DNA from 2 places in the Oceanobacillus sp. FSL K6-2867 genome. Region 2 is predicted to be linked to the other one. Evidence: a T-box and tRNA genes for the amino acid it is inferred to sense, from the RefSeq annotation. Region 2 holds a T-box; the other holds one or more tRNA genes.
What was found. The T-box of region 2 lies ahead of NSQ77_RS00715 (valine--tRNA ligase). A T-box ahead of a tRNA ligase gene usually reads a tRNA of that ligase, here a tRNA-Val.
Positions count from the first base shown of each region.

Region 1: it has a tRNA-Val gene. The T-box ahead of NSQ77_RS00715 (valine--tRNA ligase) is inferred to sense a tRNA for this amino acid. The anticodon was not compared.

Region 1 covers NZ_CP150144.1:618,327-622,280, forward strand. The annotation lists gene NSQ77_RS02860 (sodium:solute symporter family protein) at 1-132, opposite strand, end outside; gene NSQ77_RS02865 (acetyl-CoA C-acyltransferase) at 367-1,533, opposite strand; SAM riboswitch class I at 1,633-1,740, opposite strand; tRNA gene NSQ77_RS02870 (tRNA-Val) at 1,909-1,981, shown strand; gene NSQ77_RS02875 (hypothetical protein) at 2,193-2,465, opposite strand; gene NSQ77_RS02880 (hypothetical protein) at 2,754-3,314, shown strand; partial or broken gene NSQ77_RS02885 (IS5/IS1182 family transposase) at 3,457-3,664, shown strand.
Region 2 covers NZ_CP150144.1:143,594-147,547, reverse strand. The annotation lists gene spoVID (stage VI sporulation protein D) at 1-608, shown strand, start outside; gene NSQ77_RS00725 (spore coat protein YsxE) at 674-1,678, shown strand; gene NSQ77_RS00720 (hypothetical protein) at 1,675-1,893, opposite strand; T-box leader at 2,015-2,248, shown strand; gene NSQ77_RS00715 (valine--tRNA ligase) at 2,309-3,954, shown strand, end outside.

The sequences.
Region 1 (3,954 bases), 470 kb from region 2:
ACGAGCCGTTGCAAACCCAGCCATCGACTTGCTATGGCGCCCGCCTCTTTTGCCCATCCAAACAATATATCCAAAATAAACAACTAATATCATAATAATTGTCCAAATTAAAGAATCCGGTACTGTAGGCATCATTTATTCTCCTTTCCCTCTTTTGGATAATAATTTTTCCATATGATTAAACCAACTGCCCAGAATAAGGCAAGCAATATAAAATACGTTAATATCATGATTGTCATCCTCCTAATTACGTCATTCATTTAAAAATTCCGTTTGTAGAAATCTTCCGTCTATTATAGACCCACCTCGTCTAATACAAGGCGAACTGCTCACATACTGTTCCATAATTTATACTAAGTTTTGGCTTTACCAGCTTTTTGGAACTTCTATTAATAGAGCCATTCCCTGACCGCCGCCACCGCAGAGAGATGCAATACCTTTTCCACCACCACGGCGTTTAAGTTCTTTTGCAAGAGTTAAGGCAAGTCGAAAACCCGTTCCGCCAAGCGGATGACCAATTGCAATTGCGCCACCATTAACATTCACTCTTTCATAGCCAATTCCAAGCTCACGGCAGCTTGCGATAACCACACTTGCAAAAGCCTCATTGATTTCAAATAAATCAATATCGCTCAATGTTAGGTTCGTTTTCTCTAAAACTGCTTTGATTGCCTGGGCAGGCTTTGTATGTAGGCTCGTATCTGGCCCCGCGACTTCAGCCCAACCAAGAATACGAGCTAACGGCGCTTTACCAAGCTCCTCCGCTTTCTTTTCGGATGAAACAATGCCAACGCTTGCGCCATCTGTCATTTGCGACGCATTTCCCGCTGTGATTGTACCGTCGTCAACAAACGCCGGTCTTAATGTTGCTAATTTTTCTATGTTCGAATTGAGGCGAATGCCTTCATCGCTAGAGAAGGTTTTGCCTTTAAGTTTGATTGAAACAATTTCATCTTGCAGGCGACCTTTTTCCAGCGCTTCAGCAGCTCGTTCCTGTGACAACTGTGCGTATTGATCCTGCTCTAGTCTATTAATCTTAAAATCTTTATTTTTTAAATCCGTCAGCACCCCCATCGAATCATCTGCTAACGAGCACCATAATCCGTCGTTTATTAATGTATCCGTAAATTGCAGGGATCCCATCGACAGCTCCTTACGAATCGGAGCAGTGTACGGGGCATTTGTCATCGAGTCAAATCCACCAGTAATATATAATTCCCCTTCGCCAAAATGAATACGGCGGACAGCGTCGGAAATGGATGCTAATCCAGCTAAACATACATTGTTTAAAGTAACTGCAGGAACAGATAACGATACACCGGCATCCTTCGCAACTCTTCTAGCCGGATTTTGACCCTGCCCCGCTTGAAGCACCTGTGCAAGTATTGTCCCATCAGCTTCTTTTGCCTCAGGTACTCGTCTCACTAACTCTTTAACAGCTAAAGTTCCTATCTCTTTTGCCTCTAATCCAGATAAAAATCCTTTCCACTTCCCAAAAGGTGTTCTTACTCCTTCTAGAATCACCGTATTCATAACGCCTCATCCTTTCCTATAAATCTGCTCATTTTGTCCATAAAAAAACCCTCTTTCCAAAGAAAGAGGGTTGAAATCATAAACTATTGCGGATTCCCCCTCTTATCTTTCAGACATTTCTGTCTGTTGGAAGTAGCACCATTCCCCCTAAAGGGGCGGTTGCCGGGCGTCATAGGGCCAAATCCCTCAGCCAACTCGTGATAAGAGTAATCTGTTATTTTGTTTTATTGTTGAAATATATTCGTTTATTAAATTATTGCAATATTAACAGAACGCAAACAGAAGGTCAATAGTTATTTTGTAAACGTAACTAAACAGCTTCTATTGACAGCCTTCTATTTTGCAAGTATAGTTAAAGTTGAGAATAATACATACGATTCCGTAGCTCAGCTGGGAGAGCGCTACCTTGACAGGGTAGAAGTCGTTGGTTCGAGTCCAATCGGAATCATTCTAACACGTTGGTCTGTATCCCTTGTGTATCAAGGAGTACAGGCTTTTTTATTTTTCTTGTAGAGATTGGTTTTTCATCTGATTTTGGTTAGCAGTCACAGATCAGTTACAGGATTTTCTAGAGCCATTTCAAACATATCGGCAACATCCATAATTATTGTTGGGAACAAGGTGAGCGTGTATTCCATTTCATCAACCACTATAAAAAATTATGTTAGACGAAAAACTATAGCATAGATAGCTACTAATACTATGAGGATTTCAAGCAAGAATGATTTCTTAAATCTATTATGCATTTTGAAATTAAGAATCGATTGAAAAATAATTAATAACAATAAAAATGCACTTAAAAAATAAATGATAGTATTGCTAATGTCTATAAATGCTACAATTAGCAAAATTAAAGGACCAAACAACATTTTTATCTTCAATATATAATTATCTAATACTTCATATCTTTTTTTTTTATTATCTACAACCATTAAAATCCCCCCAAGTATATGTCAAATATATAGGAATAACATTATTTTAACAATAATAAATATAATCATCATAAAATTAATAATTACAGTTGACTTACTTAAACTATATTAAATTGCCTTTAATTAAGTAACAGCTTGATTAGTTGTTTTATTATTTCAGGCATAATTATTCACCCTAATTTTATAAATTCAAGACTTTCTCCCCATTTAATTTAATATATAAAATTGTTAGAATTATTAACGTATTGGAATTATCAAATTTTGTCAATTAATATGAGGAGGGTTTTTTTGAAAAAAGTTATCTTTATTATTTTGTCGTTTACTCTTATTTTTAGTGCTATGCCAATCAATATTTTAGCTGCAGAAATTCCTAGCGCTGATGGATTTAATGGAACTTCTCAAATACGAGGTCATCATGATCCTAAAGTCACGTGTTCTACTCAGAATGTTAGTCACGCAGAAGCAGAAGCAATAAGAAAAGCTGAAAGTGATCAGAAGGTAGCAGCTGTTGCTTTGGCGGTATTAGGATTTGCTTCTGTACAAGGAATTATTGCAAAATCCCTATCACAATCTATATCTTGGGTATCATCAAATAAAACAGCCACTTCAGTAATTGGCACCACAGTTTCTAGTTTTGGACTAGTTAGTGCTGTTGGAGATAACGGTTCAGATGTGGGAGCAGCAGGAAACTATGAGGTTTGTGAGTATAAACACTTAGTAGATACCAGAAGTAATCATTGGGATAGCTGGACTGACTATGCACACTATGCAGGACAAGTAATGTACAAGACAACTGACAATGATACAGGACGAGTATATTACTTAAATGCGAATGCAATTGCAAGATAGTAAAGCGGCTGGAACCCCCCCCCCAGAATTAAAAAGAGTGCTGCTCGCCAATAAGTTGAGGAGTTCCAGTATTTTTGCACGCAAAAAGGATACCTTCTGATAAAATTAAAGTTACCACACAATAATATATGGAGGTATCCTTATGTTTAAACATAATACCAGGAACCAAGTTTTTTGCCTTTAGATTTAGAAATGAAATTATAAGAAAATGATATTGCCCATGCGGTGAATGAAGTGGTGGAAACTATTCCGGATGAGGCATTCGTAGTATTCTTTCGTAGACAGGTTGTTCTGCTTACCATCCATGCATGATGATGAAAATGATTTTAGCTGCTTACACGCAATCCGTTCATATAACTTAATGCCGCTTTAACATTTAACTTCAATACGAAATACTATAAGATTAGTTTCAATTTTCCCTCTTTGCCCTTTATTTAAAAAAAGACCGCCCTATTGACGATCTCCTCGCTGTGTTAAAACCATATAGTTTAAGTACATTAGTTCATATATTATTTTCGATAACCGAACCATTATTGTCTGCATAGCTTTGTTGAGGTTCAGTTAGAATAATAAACTTATTTTTTCTCTAATATTGTTTATAATCCTTTGTCCTATATTTACCTCTGTAAGAGTAATATCC
Region 2 (3,954 bases):
AATTGACCGTTACTGATTTGACAGAACCAGAACTTGATGCAGGGCCAATAGATGAACAGAAGGCGACGGAAAAAGAAGAAATAGAAGCAGAAGAAAGAGAGCAGAGTTCTGTTTCGGCAGAATATATAGAAGAAATAAAAGAAATAGAATCGATAGAAAAAGCAGATAGCATTGTGGAGGTTAGATCAGAAGAAGCGGAGCAAGAACACGAAGAGGAAGATCCAGATCGGTGGAAAAAGAAATCACAAACATTGGCAGAGTTTTTCAATCAATTATCAGAGGAAGAAACAGAGTCATCTGATGCTGAATCACAAGAAGTAGAGGAGCTGGATGCGGAAGATGATGTTGTTGCATCAGATGTCAGTGAAGCTGAAAGCTATGAAGAACGAGTGCCCGAAGATGCAAGTTTATTATCGGATATTTTCAGAGAAGCAAAAGAGGAGCAGTTTACGAAAATGAGGCTCTGTATTGTTCAAAATCAAGATACCATCGAAACAATTGCTGCACGATTTTCTGTAAGTCCGTTACAATTAATTAAGCAGAACGAGCTTGAAGATGACTTTGAGGTCCGTGAAGGACAGCTGCTGTATATACCGGTGAATAAATAGTTAACATTACCCCCTTCCACGCACTGAAAAAAGGGGGTATCTCTTTTAGTAGGTGGTGATAAATGATGGAAGCAGTGAAAGAGATATTGCAGGCGTATCGAATTTATCCAATTGAAATTGAAAAAGTCACCGACCGTCTCTTTCATATTAAAGACGGCCGGCGAGATTATGCACTGAAAAAAAGCACATTGAAACAAGAAGATATCGCAGCATGGGAGCATGTTTACTATATCGCAAATGAGAAAAACCTCTCAGAAATTGTCCCCGTATATTTAACCAATGATGGCAAGTTATATGAAAGGATAGATAATTCCATCTATTATCTCAGTCCTTGGTTAATATTCGCTCCCCGATCGAGTAATGAAAATAGAATCGATAGAACGATGGGAATTTTGGCGCGCATTCATGAAACAACAAAGCAAAGTCAACAGATTACAAAATCTGCATTAAATAAAAACTTCCATACATACCAAACATTCTGCGAGCAGCTTCCCAATGAATTATATTCTTATGTGCTCCGTTTTGAACAGCAAGCCTATATGTCTCCATTTGAATTGCAGGTGTGTACGCATTATCGAGATATGGAAATTGCGTTAAATCGGATAAATGGTGAAATTAGTGAATTTCTTGATCAGTCGGAAGAAGAATTGACTTGGAACCTTTCTCTTTGCCATGGTAATCTCGCACTGGACCATATATTGAACAATCATGTTATTAATTGGGAGAAGGGACGTTATAACCATGTCGCAGTGGATTTGACAAACTACTTCCATCAGCTAACTGGTGAATACGATCAACCAGATGAATTAATAATGAAAGGTTTTAAAGCATATAAACGAAAATATGACCTTGAGCAGTTTGACATGAAACTATTGTCAATTTATTTACTTAATCCTGCCGCATACATGACAACCATCCGAGAATATGTGCAAAACCCAAAAGAAAAGCCACTGACTTCCCAAGTCAGTGCACTGCAGAAACAATATCGCAAGCTTATTTTTGCATTAAAATGGACAGATTTTATAAAGGAAGAATATGAGGTAATAAATTTTGATGACCTGTCAAATTAAATCCATTCTAAATAAAAGGCGACAAAAAGCCCGATTAATACGCCTAATAAAAGCACATCAAAAGTGGTTGGAATTAACAATGTGCGAATCAACTGGAATATCGTGATTGGTAAAAGAATTCTCTCGAAGACAAAAAGGCATTGTCTTGCCCAAGGTGGGAGTTTGTAACGATAAAATCTAGCCACAGGGAACACCTCTTTTCTTTCTAAGCACATTTTGCGCTTTATTTTTATACTATGTATAAATACACCAAATTGGTGCAATAACAATAATAATAGTTGACGATAATACGTGGAAGCTATAAAATGATTGGTATAACAATATGTGCAGTTATAATTAAACGCAATGATAGGGAAGAGTACAAAATAAACGCTTTTAGAGAGGGAAATCATGAGCTGAAAATTTCCTAGGTAGTTGTTTTGGAAGGTCGCCCTTGATGCAGCTTCTTTGAAAAGTAATTCAAGTAGGAGGAGCCGGTAATTGACCGTTATCAATTAATGAAGTGTGCAAACAATTTTGGTTTGCAAACAAAGGTGGTACCACGGAAATCTAACCCTTTTCGTCCTTTATTTTAAGGATGAAAAGGGTTTTTTGGTTTTTAAGTGGTTGTTTAAATTAGGAGGTAAAACGATGAGCAATAATGAACAAACGTCCCTTCCATCAAAATACAATCCGCAGGAAGTGGAAAAAGGTCGTTATCAATTTTGGTTGGAAGGAAAATATTTTGAAGCAACGGCTGATCCAGATAAGGAGCCGTTCTCGATTGTTATTCCACCACCAAACGTTACTGGTAAGCTACATTTAGGTCATGCATGGGATACAACGATGCAGGATACCATTTCTCGAATGAAACGTATGCAGGGCTATGATGTGCTGTGGTTACCCGGCATGGATCATGCAGGTATTGCAACCCAGGCCAAGGTAGAAGCGAAATTAAAGGAGCAAGGAACAAATCGTTATGAATTAGGCCGCGAAAAGTTTCTAGAAAAATCATGGGAGTGGAAGGAAGAATATGCAGATTTTATTCGTTCCCAATGGGAAAAGCTCGGTCTTGCACTGGACTATTCACGTGAGCGTTTTACGCTCGATGAAGGTTTATCCGATGCGGTAAAAGAAGTTTTCATTAAATTGTATGAAAAGGGTCTTATTTACCGTGGCGAATACATTATTAACTGGGATCCGCAAACTAAGACCGCCTTATCCGATATTGAAGTAATTTATGAAGAGATTCAAGGTAAGTTTTATCATATGCGTTATCCAATTAAAGATAGTGATGAAACAATTGAAATTGCGACAACACGTCCAGAAACGATGCTTGGTGACACCGCAGTTGCTGTACATCCGAAAGATGAGCGTTACAAGCATTTAATCGGCAAAAAAGTAGTGTTGCCAATAGTTGGTCGTGAAATTGAAATTGTTGCAGACGATTATGTGGATATGGAATTTGGTTCAGGAGCGGTTAAAATTACACCAGCTCATGACCCGAATGACTTTGAAATCGGTAACCGTCATAACCTAGAACGTGTCCTCGTTATGCATGAAGATGGATCCATGAATGAGAACGCCGGTAAATATCAAGGGTTGGATCGTTTTGAGTGCCGTAAGCAAATTGTGAAAGATTTGCAGGAACAGGGCGTTCTATTTGAAATTGAAGACCATACCCATCAAGTTGGGCATTCGGAGCGCAGTGGTGCAGTTGTTGAACCATATTTGTCAACACAATGGTTTGTTAAAATGGAACCATTGGCTAAAGAGGCACTGGATTTACAACATGAAGAAGGTAAAGTTAACTTTGTGCCAGAACGCTTTGAGCGGACGTACTTTAACTGGATGGAAAATATCCGTGATTGGTGTATTTCTCGTCAGCTTTGGTGGGGACATCGCATTCCAGCTTGGTACCATAAAGAAACAAAAGAAATATATGTTGGAAAAGAGGCACCGGCTGACATTGAAAATTGGGAGCAGGACGAAGATGTATTGGATACATGGTTCTCCTCTGCATTATGGCCATTTTCAACGATGGGCTGGCCGAATGAAAAATCCGAGGACTTTAAACGCTACTTCCCAACCGATGTACTTGTAACAGGCTATGACATTATTTTCTTCTGGGTAGCTCGGATGATTTTCCAATCAAAGGAATTTACTGGTGAGAAACCGTTTAAGGATGTACTCATTCATGGGTTAATCCGTGATGCAGAAGGTCGGAAAATGAGTAAGTCACTGGGCAACGGGGTTGACCCAATGGATGTTATCGAAAAGTATGGTGCTGATTCATT